DNA from 3 places in the Paramagnetospirillum sp. genome. Region 1 is predicted to be linked to each of the others. Evidence: predicted binding sites of a transcription regulator. Region 1 holds the regulator's gene; each other region holds the start of a gene.
The links. The regulator LexA, encoded in region 1, represses DNA repair genes until DNA is damaged. The targets are predictions, from matches to a motif close to ATGTTCTANTTTGGTTC.
Positions count from the first base shown of each region.

Region 2: the regulator LexA is predicted to act here: its motif matches at 2,807-2,823, upstream of ACV4UZ_RS17975 (adenosylcobalamin-dependent ribonucleoside-diphosphate reductase).
Region 3: the regulator LexA is predicted to act here: its motif matches at 3,772-3,788, upstream of recA (recombinase RecA).

Region 1 is NZ_JBZVFI010000019.1:35,741-41,651, reverse strand. It holds gene ACV4UZ_RS19730 (IS110 family RNA-guided transposase) at 1-229, opposite strand, end outside; one part of gene ACV4UZ_RS19725 (IS630 family transposase) at 303-634, shown strand; one part of gene ACV4UZ_RS19725 (IS630 family transposase) at 633-1,260, shown strand; gene ACV4UZ_RS19720 (hypothetical protein) at 1,709-1,915, opposite strand; gene lexA (transcriptional repressor LexA) at 1,918-2,625, opposite strand; gene ACV4UZ_RS19710 (molybdopterin molybdotransferase MoeA) at 2,856-4,058, opposite strand; gene moaC (cyclic pyranopterin monophosphate synthase MoaC) at 4,055-4,537, opposite strand; gene trpC (indole-3-glycerol phosphate synthase TrpC) at 4,537-5,352, opposite strand; gene trpD (anthranilate phosphoribosyltransferase) at 5,357-5,911, opposite strand, start outside.
Region 2 is NZ_JBZVFI010000018.1:433,253-439,163, forward strand. It holds gene ACV4UZ_RS17970 (RNA-binding S4 domain-containing protein) at 1-244, opposite strand, end outside; gene ACV4UZ_RS17975 (adenosylcobalamin-dependent ribonucleoside-diphosphate reductase) at 403-2,721, opposite strand; gene ACV4UZ_RS17980 (lysophospholipid acyltransferase family protein) at 2,981-3,712, opposite strand; gene ACV4UZ_RS17985 (YdcF family protein) at 3,709-4,329, opposite strand; gene ACV4UZ_RS17990 (cell division protein FtsX) at 4,326-5,222, opposite strand; gene ftsE (cell division ATP-binding protein FtsE) at 5,222-5,911, opposite strand, start outside.
Region 3 is NZ_JBZVFI010000002.1:64,501-70,411, forward strand. It holds gene ACV4UZ_RS00350 (LamB/YcsF family protein) at 1-495, shown strand, start outside; one part of gene ACV4UZ_RS00355 (IS630 family transposase) at 575-1,202, opposite strand; one part of gene ACV4UZ_RS00355 (IS630 family transposase) at 1,201-1,532, opposite strand; gene ACV4UZ_RS00360 (IS630 family transposase) at 1,597-2,022, opposite strand; gene ACV4UZ_RS00365 (transposase) at 2,027-2,407, opposite strand; gene recA (recombinase RecA) at 2,598-3,677, opposite strand; gene ACV4UZ_RS00375 (sce7726 family protein) at 3,939-4,418, shown strand; gene ACV4UZ_RS00380 (beta family protein) at 4,420-5,067, opposite strand; gene ACV4UZ_RS00385 (transposase) at 5,069-5,404, opposite strand; gene ACV4UZ_RS00390 (transposase) at 5,409-5,789, opposite strand; gene ACV4UZ_RS00395 (ImmA/IrrE family metallo-endopeptidase) at 5,802-5,911, shown strand, end outside.

The DNA of each region.
Region 1 (5,911 bases):
TGCAGATGACCGGCAGGCCAGCCTTTGCCAAGCCCGCGTACAGCCATTGGCAAAGCGGGCCTGCCTCGACGCCGACACGGATGTACCGCCTGCCGGGCACATCAAGGAACTGGATCAGCGCCTCGGGTTCGCTTTCGACCTTGCCTTCCTGAACGATTCTTCCGGTCTCGGTCATCACGCACACACTCGTCGTCCGCACCGACACATCCAAACCGACGAAATAGAGCATCGGACCTGAAATCTGAATCGCAGGGGATTCCCTTGTAGGCGAAAAAGTGATTCAACCTCATTGGAGGTGGATCATGGGCAAATGGCTATCATCAGATCTTCGGGTCCGTGTTTACGGTAAGATCGAACACGGCGAATCGCGGCGAGCGGCGGCTCGGCATTTTGGAGTGAGCGCCGCGACCAGCGTCCGTCTTGCACAACGGATGGCGGCGACGGGTTCGTTGGAGCCCTTGCGGCAAGGCCGTCCGCCGGGCGGTGGTAAGCTGGCGGCCTTTGCCGCTCTTCTGACCGGCTGGGTGGAGGCGCAAGGCGACATCACGATGCCGGAACTGGCGGCCAAGCTGAAGGCCGAATGCGGCGTCACGGCCCACCCGGCGTCACTCTCGCGGTTTCTGATCGGGCAAGGCTTCAGCGTCAAAAAAAACGCTGCTGGCCACCGAAGCCGGTCGCGATGATGTGGTGGCGGAGCGCCGGACCTGGCTGAGCCACCGCCAGCCCCGGATGTGCCAGGAGCCTCACCGGCTGGCGTTCATCGACGAGACCGCCACCACCACCAAGATGACCCGGTTGCGGGGACGGGCACCGCGAGGGCAACGGTTCAAGGCCCGCGCGCCATTCGGCCACTGGGGAACCCAAACCTTCATCGCCGCCTTGCGCTGTGACGGTCTGACGGCACCCTGGATCATAAACGGCCCCATGAACCGACAAACCTTCGAGGTCTACGTCGAGACCCAACTGGCCCCGACGCTCCAGCCGGGCGACGTCGTCATCCTCGACAACCTCTCCAGCCATAAAAGCGAGAAGGCCAAGGCCATCCTCAAGGAGAGAGGCGCCTGGTTCCTGTTCCTACCCCCATACAGCCCAGACCTAAACCCAATCGAGATGGCCTTTGCCAAACTCAAGGCTCATCTCCGACGGATCGGCGCGCGCACCATCGACGACCTCTGGAAGGCCGTCGGCAATATCTGCGATCTCTACACCCCAGACGAATGCTGGAACTACCTCAGGGAAGCCGGGTATGTTTCAGATTAAACGCACGCCGCTCTAGTCCATCACTTCTCTCCCCTGCTGGTCGGCGCCGCATCAGATCGCCGTCACGTCGAGAATTCTTACCACCCTACCGGGTGATGAGGGCGAGAGCCCAATGACCCAACCTTTTTCATGCGGATTCCTGCCGTTCTTGGACACGGATGCCGCTGCGCGGCCACGGATAAGCACGGAGAATGGAAATTTCATATGGCCATCTTGGCCGAAGAGCCGGGACCCAGGAATTGCTTTCCTGGAATTCTGGCCTCCTGGACCCCGGGTCAAGCCCGGGGTGACGGCCGAGAGGGGCGGAACATCCGTGTCCATCCGCGAGCGGTGCGGAGCACCGTATCCGTGTTCTCCGTGTCTTTCCGGCAACCTCAGTTCAGCTCGGTTGACCAAGGGGATCAAAGGGCCTCGGGCCCTTTGCGGGCGTGGGCAGAGCCCACAAAGACTACCCCAGCACCACCTGATCGGCGCCGCGCAGGCGCGACAGGGAACTGCCCAGGCGGGACCATTCCTCGAAGCGGCGCCGGGCGTCGGCCTCGGCCTGGCGTCGCGAGACGCGGCCCAGATAGGTGACGCGCATCTCGGCGCAGGTCTCGTCGGCGGGGCGGCCGTCGGCGGTGAAGCCGAAGCGGAGCGGACGGAAGCTGCCCATGTTCAGTACCTCCGGAGCAGACCGACCAGACGGCCCTGGACCTTCACCCGGTCGGGGGGAAGGATACGGGTCTCGTAGGCCTGGTTGGCGGGTTCCAGCGCCACGGAATTGCCCTTGCGGCGCAGGCGCTTCAGCGTCACCTCGGTGTCGTCCACCAGGGCGACCACGATGGTTCCGGTCTCGGCGCTGTCGCAGGAGCGGATCACCACGGTGTCGCCGTCGTTGATGCCGGCCTCGATCATGGAATCGCCATCCACGGTGAGCGCGTAGTGATTGCCGCTGCCCAGCATGGAGGCCGGAATGTCGATACTGTTGGAATGGTCGCGCAGCGCCTCGATGGGGGTGCCGGCGGCGATCTTGCCGTAGAGGGGAAGAGTGACGGCGTCGGACGGCCCGGCGACCGGGGCGCCCGCCAGTTGCGGCCCGGCGAAGCCGCCCTTGATGACGTTGGGAGCAAAGGCCTTGGCCGGCGGGGGCAGGGCGGTGTCGGCCCGGTTCTCCGGCAGGCGGACCACTTCCAGGGCGCGGGCGCGGTGGGCGAGGCGGCGGATGAAGCCCCGTTCCTCCAGACCCGTGATCAGGCGGTGGATGCCGGACTTGGACTTGAGGTCCAGCGCATCCTTCATCTCGTCGAACGAGGGAGAAATACCGGTGGCGCGAAGCCGTTCGTCGATGAACATCAACAATTCGTATTGCTTGCGCGTCAGCATCGCGGAACCTCCCCCGATATGAGTCTGTTCAGGGAACAAAGAACAAACCATCTGGTTTTGTTCTATGCGCGTTCCCGGGGGTGGTCAAGGGGAATCTGTACGGATGATTCCGTTTTGTTTCCGCCCCAGCGGGCGGGACGCCCGCGCTCCGGTCACCCCAGCGGGCGGGACGCCCGCGCTCCGGTCACCCCAGCGGGCGGGACGGCCGCGCTCCGGTCAAAGGATACTCCCTACAGGGTGGGGGGCAGGGGGATGACCTGCACCATGTCGCCGGCCTGGGCGGTGGCGGCATGGGGGGGGCGCACCAGCAGGCAGGTGGCACGGGCCAGCCCCGACAGCACCGCGCTGTCCTGCTGTTCGAAGGGAAGGGCGACCACCAGGCCGTTGTCGGTGCGTTCCAGGCTGGCGCGCATGAACTCCATGCGCTCGTCGTTGGGGGGAAGATCGCGGCCCAGAATGGCGTTGATGGCCTGGGTGACGGTGGAGCGTCCGGTGAGCGCCCGGATGGCCGGTTCCAGGAAGATGATGGCGCAGACCATGGCCGAGACGGGATTACCCGGCAGGCCGAGCACGGGAACGCCCTTCATGTCGCCGAACATCAGCGGCTTTCCCGGTCGCATGGCCACCTTGTAGAAGCCGAGATTCATGCCGGCGTCCTTCAGCGCATCCTGGACCAGGTCGTAATCGCCCACCGAGGCGCCACCGGTGGTGACCAGCATGTCGGCGCCCGCCGCGGCGGCGATCATGGAATCCAGCGACTCCCGGGTATCCCTGGCGATGCCGAGATGAATGGAATCGGCTCCCAGGGCGTTGACCATGGCGGCGAGGCCCGGGCCGTTGGAGCCGACGATCTGGGCCGGCCCCGGCTGGTCGCCGGGCAGGACGATCTCGTCGCCGGTGGACAGGATGGCGATGCGGGGCTTCCTGCGCACCAGCAGGTTGGGGATGTTCATGGCCGCCGCCAGACCGATGGTGCGGCCGCCCATGATGGTTCCCGCCGGAATCAGGACGTCGCCGGTCTTGAAGTCCAGCCCGGCCGGTCGGATGTGGCGGCCCGGGGGGGCGGAGGTGAGGATTTCCACCCGCTGGCCGTCCTTGCGGGTGTTCTCCTGCATGACCACCGCGTCGGCCCCTTCGGGCACCGGCGCGCCGGTGAAGATGCGGATGCATTGGCCGGGGCCGACAATGCCGGCGAAGGCCGAGCCGGCCGCCGACAGGCCGATGACGTCGAGAGGGCGTGGCACCTGGGCGAGGTCGGCGCTGCGGACGGCGTAGCCGTCCATTGCCGACACCGCCACCGGCGGATGGGACACGCGGGCCGCCAGATCCTCGGCCAGGATGCGTCCCGCGGCCTGGGCGAGGCCGATCACCTCGGTCCCCACCGGCCTGATGCCCGACAGCAGGTTTTCGCGCGCCACTTCGACGGAGATCATTCCTTGGCCTCGTAGATGCCGGACTTGCCGCCGGATTTGTGGATCAGGCGGATGTTCTCGATGCGCATGGACTTGTCCACCGCCTTGCACATGTCGTAGACGGTCAGCGCCGCCACCGAGACGGCGGTCAGCGCCTCCATCTCGACGCCGGTCTGGCCCACCAGCTTGCAAGTGGCCTCGATATGGACGGCGGAGGCCTGGGGATCAAGGCTGAGCTCCACCCCCACCGAGGACAGGGCCAGGGGATGGCACAGCGGAATCAGGTCGGGGGTGCGCTTGGCCCCCATGATGCCGGCCAGCTGGGCGACGGAGAGCACGTCACCCTTCTTCATGCCGCGCGCGGCGATCAGGGCCAGGGTCTCGGGCGTCATCACCACCGAGCCGCGCGCCACCGCCTTGCGAGCGGTTTGCCCCTTGGCCGAGACGTCGACCATCACGGCATTGCCGTCCGGATCGAAATGGGTGAGCCCGTCGCTCATCAGGCCGCCGTGCCCGCGCCGGCCAGCAGCACCTTCAGCGCCTGCTCCACGTCGGGGCGGCGCATCAGGGCCTCGCCGATCAGGAAGCGCTTGACGCCGATGGCGGCCATGCGGCGCAGGTCGCCGGGGCCTTCCAGGCCGCTTTCCGACACGACCACCTTGCCCTCGGGGATCAGGGGGACCAGACGCTCGGTGGTGGCGAGGTCGGTCTTCATGATCTTGAGGTCGCGGTTGTTGATGCCGATCAGCGGCGACTTCATCTTCAGCGCGCGGGCCAGTTCCGCCTCGTCATGGACCTCGATCAGCACGTCCATGCCGTAGCCCAGCGCGATGTCCTCCATCTGGGAAAGCTCGGCATCGGTCAGCGAGGCGACGATCAGCAGGATGCAATCGGCGCCCAGCGCGCGGGCCTCGACGATCTGGTAGGGATCGACCATGAAGTCCTTGCGCAGCACCGGAATGTCGCAGGCCGAGCGCGCCGCGCCCAGATCCGCGTCCGAGCCCTGGAAGAACTTCTGGTCGGTCAGCACCGACAGGCAGGCGGCGCCGCCGCGCTGATAGGCCCGGGCCAGCAGTTCCGGCTTGAAATCGGGGCGGATCACCCCGGCCGAGGGCGAGGCCTTCTTGATCTCGGAAATGATGCCCCAGCCCAGCTCCTTGACCTTGCGGTCCAGCGAGGCGGCGAAGCCGCGCGGCGGCGCCTGGTCCTGGGCGCGCTTCAGCAGTTCCTGGATGGGGCGGCGGCTCTTCTGCTCGGCGACCTGGCGGCGCTTTTCGGCGCAGATGCGGTCGAGGATGGTCGGGGTGGCGTTCATGATGTCAGGGAGTCCGGTTGGTGATGGCGATCATGCGTTCCAGCACGGCTTCGGCCTCGCCCCGATCGATGGCCTGTTCCGCGGCGCGGGCGCCGTCGCTAAGGGAGTCGACCTTGCCGGCCACCATCAGGGCGGCGGCCGAGTTGAGGACGACGATGTCGCGATAGGCGCCCTGCTCCCCCTTGAGCAGGCGCCGGAGCGCGGCGGCGTTGGCGGCGGCGTCGCCGCCCTTCAGGTCGGCGGGCGCGGCGCGCTTCAGGCCCGCATCCTCCGGCTTGACGGTGAAGAGGCGGACCTCGCCGCCCTTGTACTCGGCCACCTTGGTGGGACCGGTGGTGGTCATCTCGTCCAGCCCGTCGGAGCCGTGGACCACCCAGGCGTGCTCGGCCCCCAGGCGGCCCAGCACGCGGGCCAGCGGCTCCACCCAGCGCTCGGCGAAGACGCCGACCACCTGGCGGGTCGCTCCGGCCGGATTGGCCAGCGGTCCCAGCAGGTTGAAGATGGTCCGGGTGCCCAGCTCGCCGCGCGGGCCGGCCACATGGCGCATGGCGTTGTGGTG
Region 2 (5,911 bases), on a different contig from region 1:
GCCCCTGGGCTTCCGGCGCCGGACCGCGCCTCATGCCCGGGGCCAGCACCTCGACGGTGCGGATGTAGGGACCGGCGGGAAAGGCCACCCGGTCGCCGGGCTTGACCGCGTGGGCGGGCTTGGTCACGGCATGGCCGTTGATCCGCACCCCGCCGCTCTCAACCACGTTCGCAGCCAGCGCGCGCGACTTGAAAAAGCGGCAGAAGAACAGCCACTTGTCCAGCCGCTGGGCGGGGGCGTCCATTCAGGTACCCTTTCCGTATCGGCGAGATTCTCCTTCGTCACCCCCGGGCTTGACCCGGGGGTCCACGGCGCGGGGCCTGGTCCGGCGGAGATCATGCGGAACGGCGTGGATGGCCGGGACAAGCCCGGCCATGACGGGAGAGAGAAAAAGGGCTTGGCCTATCCGCACTTGGAATAGCCGCACGCCGTGCAGGTGTCGCAGCCTTCCGAGCGCAGCAGGGCGGGCTGGTTGCACTTGGGGCAGTGGCGCAGCCGGGACTCGCCCAGGTTGACCACCTTCTTCTCCTCGCGGGCCTCGACGGGTTCGCGCGCCGCCTTGGGGTCGGGCAGGAAGCCGATGGCGATCATGTGCCGCTCGATCACCTCGCCGATGGCGGCCAGCAGCGAGGGGACGTAGCGCCCGCCCACCCATTGGCCGCCGCGCGGATCGAACACCGCCTTCAGCTCCTCGACCACGAAGGCCACGTCGCCGCCCCTGCGGAACACCGCCGAGATCATGCGGGTCAGCGCCACCGTCCAGGCGAAGTGCTCCATGTTCTTGGAATTGATGAACACCTCGAACGGGCGCCGCCGCCCGTCCTGGATGATGTCGTTCAGCGTGATGTACATGGCGTGGTCGGAATCGGGCCAGCGCACCTTGTAGGTGGAGCCGGGCAGCGCCTCGGGCCGGTCCAGCGGCTGGGTCAGATGGACGATGCCGCCCGCCTCGAAGGGGTCGGAATGCTTGACCCGGGTCTTTTCCAGGGGCAGTTCCGGCTCGTCGGCGTTTTCCGGCCGGGCCTCCTTCTTGACCTCCAGCACCGATCCGGTGACGTCGTTGGGCCGGTAGGTGGTGCAGCCCTTGCAGCCCAGGTCGTAGGCTTGGGCGTAGACGTCCTTGAACGCGTCGAAGGAGATGTCCTCCGGCACGTTGATGGTCTTGGAGATGGAGGAATCCACGTATTTCTGGATGGCCGCCTGCATCACCACGTGGTCGCCGGGGGTGAGCGACAGGGCGTCGACGAAATAGGACGGCAGCGGCGCGTTCTCGCCGCGCAGGCGGCGGAACAGGCGATAGGCGTAATCGCTGACCTCCTCCTCCTTACGGGTGCCGTCCTTCTGCAGCACGCCCCTGGTGTAGGTGAAGGCGAACACCGGTTCCAGCCCCGACGACACGTTGTCGGCGAACAGCGAGATGGTCCCGGTGGGCGCGATGGAGGTCAGCAGGGCGTTGCGGATGCCATGGGCGCGGATGGCCTCGATGACGTCGGCATCCAGCGACCGGATGGTCTCGCCCGCCAGATACTTCTCGGCGTCATAGAGGGGGAAGGCCCCCTTCTCCCTGGCCAGCTCGGTGGAGGCGAGATAGGCCGAGCGGCGGATGGCCGCCATCCAGGTCTCGGTCAGCCGGATGGCCTGGGCGCCGCCGTAACGCGCCCCGCACAGGATCAGGGCGTCGGCCAGTCCGGTGATGCCAAGGCCGATGCGGCGCTTGGCCAGGGCCTCGTGGCGGTGCTGCTCGAGGGGGAAGTTGGACACGTCGATGACGTTGTCCATCATGCGCACCGCGACGCGCACCAGGGAATCCAGCCTGTCGAGGTCGAGATGCGCCCCGTCCTCGAACGGCTTGTCCACCAGCCGGGCCAGGTTGAGCGAGCCCAGCAGGCAGACGCCATAGGCGGGCAGCGGCTGCTCGCCGCAGGGATTGGTGGCGTGGATGTCCTCGCAGTAATGGAGGTTGTTCAGCCGGTTGATGCGGTCGATGAAGATCACGCCCGGCTCGGCGTAGGAATAGGTGGCGCGCATGATCTTGTTCCACAGCTCGCGCGCCGGCAGGCTCTTGTAGGTGACGCCCTTGAAGGTCAGCTCCCACGAGCTGTCCTCCTTCACCGCCTGCATGAAGGCGTCGGTGACCAGCACCGACAGGTTGAACATGCGCAGGCGGCCCGCCTCGCGCTTGGCGTCGATGAACGCCTCGATGTCGGGATGGTCGCAGCGCATGGTGGCCATCATGGCGCCACGGCGCGAGCCCGCGCTCATGATGGTGCGGCACATGGCGTCCCACACGTCCATGAAGGACAAGGGACCGGAGGCGTCGGCCCCCACCCCCTTGACCGGGGCGCCCTTGGGCCGCAGCGTCGAGAAGTCGTAGCCGATGCCGCCGCCCTGCTGCATGGTCAGGGCGGCTTCCTTCAGGTGCTCGAAGATGCCGGCCATGTCGTCGGGAATGTCGCCCATGACGAAGCAGTTGAACAGCGTCACCTTGCGGTCGGCTCCGGCGCCCGAGATGATGCGGCCGGCGGGCAGGACCTTGAAATCCTCCATGGCCTCGAAGAAGCGCCGCTCCCACAGGGCGGACTCGGCCTCGGCGGCGGCCAGCGCGCGCGCCACCCGGCGCCAGGTGTCCTCGATGGTGCCGTCCAGCGCCACCCCTTCGGCGGACTTCAACCGATACTTCATGTCCCAGATCTGCTGGGAAATGGGTGCCACCTGCGTCATCGACCCGCTCTTCCTCCTCCCGGCCCTCTTGAACAGGGCGTTCCACCCCAAGTCTAGGACTCGCGGGGGTGGAGAATCAATGGATGTGTTCTTTTTTTGTTTCAACAGAGTTATGTGGGGCCAGCGCCTTGAAGTTCAAGGGCGATTCCACTTATCCCCGCAATTCGGCGGGGCGGGCTGGGGATCAATTCGATCCCCAGCGCGATCCACAGGCTTATCCACAGCGGGCGGGACGGTCCCACCCGCCGGGCATAGGCGTCTACAGGCCGGGCTGACGCTGGCGCGCCTCGGCCACCAGCCTATCCGTTGCGGTTTCGATACGGTTCTCCAGCTCGGCCATGAAGGCCTTGCGGTCCATGCCGGGGAGGATGGCGGGCAGGGCCTCCAGCGTCAGGGTGCCGGGCTTCTTGGCGAAGCCGCGCCGACGCCAGAAAAGCCCTGAATTCAAGGCGATGGGCACCACCGGCACCTTCAGCGCGCCGTAGAGCATGGCCACGCCGGTATGATAGGGCAGCTTGGCGCCCGGCGCGGCGCGGGTGCCTTCGGGGAAGATGATCACCGGGCGGCCCAGGGCGGCGGCTTCCTCGGCGCCCTTGACCATGGCCTTCAGCGCCTTGGTGCCGGCCGAGCGGTCGATGGCGATCACCCCGGCCTTGCCCAGGTACCAGCCGAAGAAAGGTATCCACAAGAGCTCGCGCTTGAGGATGTAGGCGGGGTCGCCCAGCAGCAGGTGGAAGACGAAGGTCTCGAAGGCCGACTGGTGCTTGGAGGCGACGATGAACGGACCCGTGGGCAGGTTCTCGGCCCCGCGCAGCTCCCACGACAGTCCGGCCAGGACGCGCAGCGCGCCCAGCATGCCGCCCAGCCAGAACCGCACCGCCGGCAGCATGGCCTTGCGCGGCAGGGCCAGCAGCGGCAGATAGAGGACGGACAGCGCCAGGGTCCAGACCCAGGTGAAGACGATGAACAGGGCGGAGCGAACGAAGGTCACGGCTTCCTCTCGGGCTTCTGGGGAATGATCAGCGGCCGGGCCACCGCCGCCAGGTATTTGGTGTATTCCACCGCCAGCAGGTGGGCGGTGCCGGGCCAGCGCCACCACTGCTCCCGCTTGAAGGCGTCGGGAAATACCGGGTGGGCGACGATGACGGCTTCGGGCATGGCGCGGCGGAATTCCAACCGGGCGCGGCGCATGTGATAGGCGGCCGTCACCAGACGCAGCGAGGCGAAGCCCTCGGCCCGCATCCAGGCGGCGGTCTCGACCGCGTTGCCCACCGTGTCGTCGGCGGCATGACCCAGCACGATGCAGCACTGGGCCAGGGCCGGCGCCACATGGGCCTTGCGCAGCAGATCGGGCAGGTCGACGCCCCGGTGGACGCCCGACACGAACAGCTTGCCGCCTTTTCCCGCCTCCAGCAGGTCCAGCCCCGCTTCCAGCCGGTCGGCGCCGCCGGTCAGCACCACCAGGGCGTCGGTGACGGTCGTGCCGTCCTCGACCCGGATGGCCAGATCGGCGGCGAACCAGAGAAGACCGCCCCCCCAGGCGCCCAGCAGGGTGCCCGCCGCCACCATGGCGGCGATGGCGAGACGGCGAAGGGTCGCCCGGCTCATGGCAGCTTGGCCAGGGTGCCGTGGACGGTGAGACGCGCCGTCAGCATGGCGAGAAGCGCCGCCAGCAGCGGCAGCAGGCCGATGGCCACGTAGCCGGCCACCGGCAGGGTGAGGCTGGGCAGGAAGCCGCCCTCGAGACGCCGCGCCGCCCAGCCGATGGCGGTGAGCGCCGGCACGGCGAGGCCCAGCCCCATCAGCCCGCCGGCGATGCCCAGCGCGAAGGCGCGGTCGGCGAATTGCCGCGCGATGTAATCGTCATGGGCGCCGATCAGGTGCAGGACCTCGATGATGCCGTGATGCACCGCCATGCCGGTGCGGGTGGCGTAGACCACCGTGGCCGAGGTCACCATGCCGATCAGCACGACGACGATCACCGCCACCCATTGCATGGTGCGCGACAGGTTGATGAGGCGCGACAGCCACACCCGGTGGTCGTCCAGCGAGGCGCCGGGCACGGCGCGCGACAGGCGCAGCGCCACCTCGGCGAGGTCCAGGCGGGATTCCGGGTCGATGGTGACGTCGATCAGGCGGGGCAGCGGCATGTCCTGCACCATCTCGGTGCTGCCCAGCCAGGGCTCGAGCAGGGCCAGGGTGCGCTTCTTGTCGAAGGCCTTGACCGCCAGCACGCCCGGCACCTTGCGCATCACGTCGATGGCGGCATGGACCCGTTCCTCGGTCACCGCGTCGCCGTGCTCGCCGCCGGCCGGCAGCACCTGCACGGTGAGCGTGCCCGACACGTCGCGGTCCCAGCGCTCGATCACCGCGCCGATGACGAAGGCGCCCGCCACCGCCATGGACGACAGGAACACCATCAGCGCCACCAGCCAGGGGAGGAAACGCGAGGTGGCGTCCCCGGCCAGCGGCAGATCGGAATGGCGGCGCCTGAACAGCATCACTCCGCCTCCAGGTCGTCCGCCGGCGGAGCCTGCTGCAGGGTGGTGACCATGCCGTGCTCGATGTGCAGGCGGGGCAGGTGGGCGAAACGCCGCACCAGCAATTCGTTGTGGGTGGCCACCACGATGGTGGTGCCCAGCTTGTTCAGCTCCTCGAACAGGTACATCAGCCGCATGGCGATGTGGTCGTCCACGTTGCCGGTGGGCTCGTCGGCCAGCAGCAGGTCGGGCCGCCCGATCACCGCCCGGGCGATGGCGACGCGCTGCTTCTGCCCGCCCGACAGCGTCGAGGGCTTGGCCCCCAGGTGGTCGGCCAGGCCCACCCAGGACAACAGCTCGGGCACGTGGCGCCGGATCTCGGATTCCTTGACGCCCCTGACCCGCAGCGGCAGCGCCACGTTGTCCAGCGCGGTCATGTGGTCGAGCAGGCGGAAATCCTGGAACACCACTCCGATGCGGCGCCTGAGCGCCGGCAGCTCGTAGCGCTTGGTCGCCGCGATGTCGCGGTCGAACAGCACCACCCGGCCACGCGTCGGACGCAGCCCCAGATACATCAGGCGCAGCAACGACGACTTGCCGGCGCCCGACGGCCCGGTCAGGAAGTGAAAGGACCCGGCCGGCAGCTTGAAGGTGACGTCCTGCAAGACTTCGGGGCCAAGCCCGTAGCGCAGCCCGACACTGTCGAACCG
Region 3 (5,911 bases), on a different contig from region 1:
ATCGGTGCCCTGAAGGGGATCGCCGCAGCCTGCGGGGCGGTGGTCGCCCACGTCAAGCCGCATGGGGCGCTCAGCAATCTGGCCTCGGTCGAGCGCGACGCGGCCCTGGCGGTGGCGCGCGGCGTTTCGGCCGTCGATGCCGGATTGATCCTGCTGGCGCCATCGGGATCGGCCATGGCCGCCGCCGGGCGGGAGTTGGGATTGCGCGTGGCGGAGGAGGTGTTCGCCGACCGCAATTACGGCGACGACGGCCATCTGCTGCCGCGCTCCCATCCCCAGGCCATGGTGAAGGATCCCGCCGAGGCCGCCGCCAACGTATTGCGCATGGTGCGGCATGGGTGCCTGCGTTCGGTGACGGGCCGGGAGATCGCCTGCCGCCCCCTTTCGGTCTGCGTCCATGGCGATGACGCCGGCGCCGTGGAACTGGCGCGGCGGCTGCGCGACGGCCTGGCCGCCGCCGGAGTGGAGATGCTCCCCCTGGCCGCCCTGGTCTGAAACCGTCCGACCGTCGAAAAGACCCGCTTGTTTCCTCCCTCCCCCTCGTGGGGAGGGGAGTCTCTAGAGCGGCGTGCGTTTAATCTGAAACATACCCGGCTTCCCTGAGGTAGTTCCAGCATTCGTCTGGGGTGTAGAGATCGCAGATATTGCCGACGGCCTTCCAGAGGTCGTCGATGGTGCGCGCGCCGATCCGTCGGAGATGAGCCTTGAGTTTGGCAAAGGCCATCTCGATTGGGTTTAGGTCTGGGCTGTATGGGGGTAGGAACAGGAACCAGGCGCCTCTCTCCTTGAGGATGGCCTTGGCCTTCTCGCTTTTATGGCTGGAGAGGTTGTCGAGGATGACGACGTCGCCCGGCTGGAGCGTCGGGGCCAGTTGGGTCTCGACGTAGACCTCGAAGGTTTGTCGGTTCATGGGGCCGTTTATGATCCAGGGTGCCGTCAGACCGTCACAGCGCAAGGCGGCGATGAAGGTTTGGGTTCCCCAGTGGCCGAATGGCGCGCGGGCCTTGAACCGTTGCCCTCGCGGTGCCCGTCCCCGCAACCGGGTCATCTTGGTGGTGGTGGCGGTCTCGTCGATGAACGCCAGCCGGTGAGGCTCCTGGCACATCCGGGGCTGGCGGTGGCTCAGCCAGGTCCGGCGCTCCGCCACCACATCATCGCGACCGGCTTCGGTGGCCAGCAGCGTTTTTTTTGACGCTGAAGCCTTGCCCGATCAGAAACCGCGAGAGTGACGCCGGGTGGGCCGTGACGCCGCATTCGGCCTTCAGCTTGGCCGCCAGTTCCGGCATCGTGATGTCGCCTTGCGCCTCCACCCAGCCGGTCAGAAGAGCGGCAAAGGCCGCCAGCTTACCACCGCCCGGCGGACGGCCTTGCCGCAAGGGCTCCAACGAACCCGTCGCCGCCATCCGTTGTGCAAGACAGACGCTGGTCGCGGCGCTCACTCCAAAATGCCGAGCCGCCGCTCGCCGCGATTCGCCGTGTTCGATCTTACCGTAAACACGGACCCGAAGATCTGATGATAGCCATTTGCCCATGATCCACCTCCAATGAGGTTGAATCACTTTTTCGCCTACAAGGGAATCCCCTGCGATTCAGATTTCAGGTCCGATGCTCTAGGTCTGGGCTGTATGGGGGTAGGAACAGGAACCAGGCGCCTCTCTCCTTGAGGATGGCCTTGGCCTTCTCGCTTTTATGGCTGGAGAGGTTGTCGAGGATGACGACGTCGCCCGGCTGGAGCGTCGGGGCCAGTTGGGTCTCGACGTAGACCTCGAAGGTTTGTCGGTTCATGGGGCCGTTTATGATCCAGGGTGCCGTCAGACCGTCACAGCGCAAGGCGGCGATGAAGGTTTGGGTTCCCCAGTGGCCGAATGGCGCGCGGGCCTTGAACCGTTGCCCTCGCGGTGCCCGTCCCCGCAACCGGGTCATCTTGGTGGTGGTGGCGGTCTCGTCGATGAACGCCAGCCGGTGAGGCTCCTGGCACATCCGGGGCTGGCGGTGGCTCAGCCAGGTCCGGCGCTCCGCCACCACATCATCGCGACCGGCTTCGGTGGCCAGCAGCGTTTTTTTTGACGCTGAAGCCTTGCCCGATCAGAAACCGCGAGAGTGACGCCGGGTGGGCCGTGACGCCGCATTCGGCCTTCAGCTTGGCCGCCAGTTCCGGCATCGTGATGTCGCCTTGCGCCTCCACCCAGCCGGTCAGAAGAGCGGCAAAGGCCGCCAGCTTACCACCGCCCGGCGGACGGCCTTGCCGCAAGGGCTCCAACGAACCCGTCGCCGCCATCCGTTGTGCAAGACGGACGCTGGTCGCGGCGCTCACTCCAAAATGCCGAGCCGCCGCTCGCCGCGATTCGCCGTGTTCGATCTTACCGTAAACACGGACCCGAAGATCTGATGATAGCCATTTGCCCATGATCCACCTCCAATGAGGTTGAATCACTTTTTCGCCTACAAGGGAATCCCCTGCGATTCAGATTTCAGGTCCGATGCTCTATCAAGCGCCGGACGGTCTGAAACCCATCCCGGCCGTGATGGGGCCGATTCCATGAGAAGAGGGCCACCGGCCTTGCGGCGGGTGGCCCTCGTTCATCGGTCTCTGCCGGTTATTCCTCGACCGGGGTGCCGTCCAGGTCGCCGGGGCCGCCGGCCAGGGCCTCGGAGATGAGGCCGGCGTTCTGGCGGATGGTTCCCTCGATCTCGGCGGCCATGGCGGGATTGTCGCGCAGGAACTGCTTGGCGTTCTCGCGGCCCTGGCCGATGCGGGTAGAGTTGTAGGAGAACCACGCCCCCGACTTCTCCACCACGTTGGCCTTGACGCCGAGATCGATGAGCTCGCCCATCTTGGAGATGCCCTCGCCGTACATGATGTCGAAATCCACCACCTTGAACGGCGGCGCCAGCTTGTTCTTGACCACCTTGACGCGGGTCTGGTTGCCCACCACCTCGTCGCGGTCCTTGATGGCGCCGACCCGACGGATCTCCATGCGCACCGAGGCGTAGAACTTGAGCGCGTTGCCGCCGGTGGTGGTCTCCGGATTGCCGAACATGACGCCGATCTTCATGCGGATCTGATTGATGAAGATGACGATGGTCTTGGACTTGGACACCGAGCCGGTCAGCTTGCGCAGCGCCTGGCTCATCAGGCGGGCATGCAGGCCCATGTGGTTGTCGCCCATCTCGCCTTCCAGCTCGGCGCGCGGCACCAGGGCGGCCACCGAATCCACCACCAGCACGTCGATGGCGCCCGAACGGACCAGGGTGTCGGCGATCTCCAGCGCCTGCTCGCCGGCATCGGGCTGGCTGATCAGCAGTTCGTCCAGGTTGACGCCCAGCTTGCGGGCGTAGACGGGGTCGAGCGCATGCTCGGCATCGACGAAGGCGCAGGTTCCGCCCTTCTTCTGGGCCTCGGCGATGACGTGCAGCGCCAGCGTGGTCTTGCCCGAGCTTTCCGGCCCATAGACCTCGATGATGCGGCCACGGGGCAGGCCGCCGATGCCGAGAGCCACGTCCAGGCCCAGCGATCCGGTGGAGATCACCTCGGTCTCGACCACCTGATCCTTCTGGCCCATCTTCATGATGGAGCCCTTGCCGAACGCCCGCTCGATCTGGCTGACGGCGGCTTCCAAAGCCTTCTGTCTATCCATGGTATCCTTGTCCACGAGACGCAACGCAGCCTGAGACATGGCCGTTCCCCTTCATCTATCCCGAACCGGGCGGTTCCGCAATGAGGATTACGGTACACGAACGAGAAGAGAACGCAAGGGGAATTGTTCCCTTTTGTTCTTTTTCAGTTCCGAGCGCTTCCCGTGCCGCCGGGACGTCCGGGGCCATTGAAAAAGACCCCCCCGGTTATGCACAGGGGGGGGGGGGGGGGGGGGGGGGGGTAAAGTCAAACAGGGTGAGCTACTCCCCAGAAATCGGACACTGACGGAAGCTACGATCTGATGTTTGCTGATCCCCAACGAGGAGGAGATCATCTGCACGCCTTCGAGATCAAGAGCGACGCCGACAAGCTCGACCGACTTCCTGACCAGATCCGGCGCATGATGCGCTATTTCGACAACGTCGGAGTGGTGTGCGGCGATCGCCACTTGGACAAGGTCGGCGCGGTTGTCGACGCGGTCGGCGAAGGCCGCGTCGGCGTCTACCGGGTGGCTCCGGACGGTACCGTCCGGCAGAAGCGGCCAAGCCGGATCGTAGCGATCAAGGAGCCCTCGGCGCTTTCGTCGTTCCTGGTCAGGGAGGATATCGAGGCGGCGTTCGAGCGCGGCCGCGTGCCCTTCCAGAAGGATGAATACGCCTATATCCTCCGCCAGAGGGTCGCGGAAATCCGCCCGTCCATACTGCGCTCGGTGGCCATGGCTTCCCTGAAGATGCGCTTTCGAGCGCGCGGCGAGAGGCTGGTCGCGGCGCTAGGCGACTGACTCAGCTGTCGTCCGGCAGTTCGTCCTCGTCGTCGTCGGGCTGAGGCACCCCCAACAACGCGGACGCGCGATCGAGTTGACGGTAGAGGTGAATGTTCATCTTCACCGCCAACCATTTTGCGGCATTGCCCATATTGGCGATGTTGCCTTTGGCTGCTGCGTCGATGCGATCTGAACCCCACAAATCGGGGATGTTCGCCCATCCCGCCTTTTTGAGCTCAACAGCGCACGGGATGTACTCCTTCAGCGCCCCCACGTTCTGCCCGCGGCACTGAATCCATTCCCGGTCCATGGGGCCGACTATGCGGGGATACCCCATGCCGCCACCCTTTTGCGGGCGCACCGGCATGCCCACGTAGTCGCCGTACTGCGCGACGGCGAACCCGCCGACCGCGTCGAAGACGTCCGCCTCCTCGATGTCCAGCCGTGTGACGCCTGCGGGCGGGGTCTCGAACGGAAAACTGGTCCCGAGGCAGACGAGAGAAAGGGCCGGCCAATCAAAGGGTAAGGCCGCGACGACCCGACTGCGTGCTATCTCAAAGACCTGCGCCGCCCGGGCGACGCGCCCGCGCACGTCACCGAGATCCACGATGAGGAGAACGTGCGCGACATTGGGAACCGCCGTTAGCGCGGCGAGGACGTGCTCCATCTCAGTGTCGGAAGAGGTTGTCGAGGATGACGACGTCGCCCGGCTGGAGCGTCGGGGCCAGTTGGGTCTCGACGTAGACCTCGAAGGTTTGTCGGTTCATGGGGCCGTTTATGATCCAGGGTGCCGTCAGACCGTCACAGCGCAAGGCGGCGATGAAGGTTTGGGTTCCCCAGTGGCCGAATGGCGCGCGGGCCTTGAACCGTTGCCCTCGCGGTGCCCGTCCCCGCAACCGGGTCATCTTGGTGGTGGTGGCGGTCTCGTCGATGAACGCCAGCCGGTGAGGCTCCTGGCACATCCGGGGCTGGCGGTGGCTCAGCCAGGTCCGGCGCTCCGCCACCACATCATCGCGACCGGCTTCGGTGGCCAGCAGCGTTTTTTTTGACGCTGAAGCCTTGCCCGATCAGAAACCGCGAGAGTGACGCCGGGTGGGCCGTGACGCCGCATTCGGCCTTCAGCTTGGCCGCCAGTTCCGGCATCGTGATGTCGCCTTGCGCCTCCACCCAGCCGGTCAGAAGAGCGGCAAAGGCCGCCAGCTTACCACCGCCCGGCGGACGGCCTTGCCGCAAGGGCTCCAACGAACCCGTCGCCGCCATCCGTTGTGCAAGACGGACGCTGGTCGCGGCGCTCACTCCAAAATGCCGAGCCGCCGCTCGCCGCGATTCGCCGTGTTCGATCTTACCGTAAACACGGACCCGAAGATCTGATGATAGCCATTTGCCCATGATCCACCTCCAATGAGGTTGAATCACTTTTTCGCCTACAAGGGAATCCCCTGCGATTCAGATTTCAGGTCCGATGCTCTAGCTCATGAGCTAGGCCACTATCTGCTTCATCGCCGTCCGCT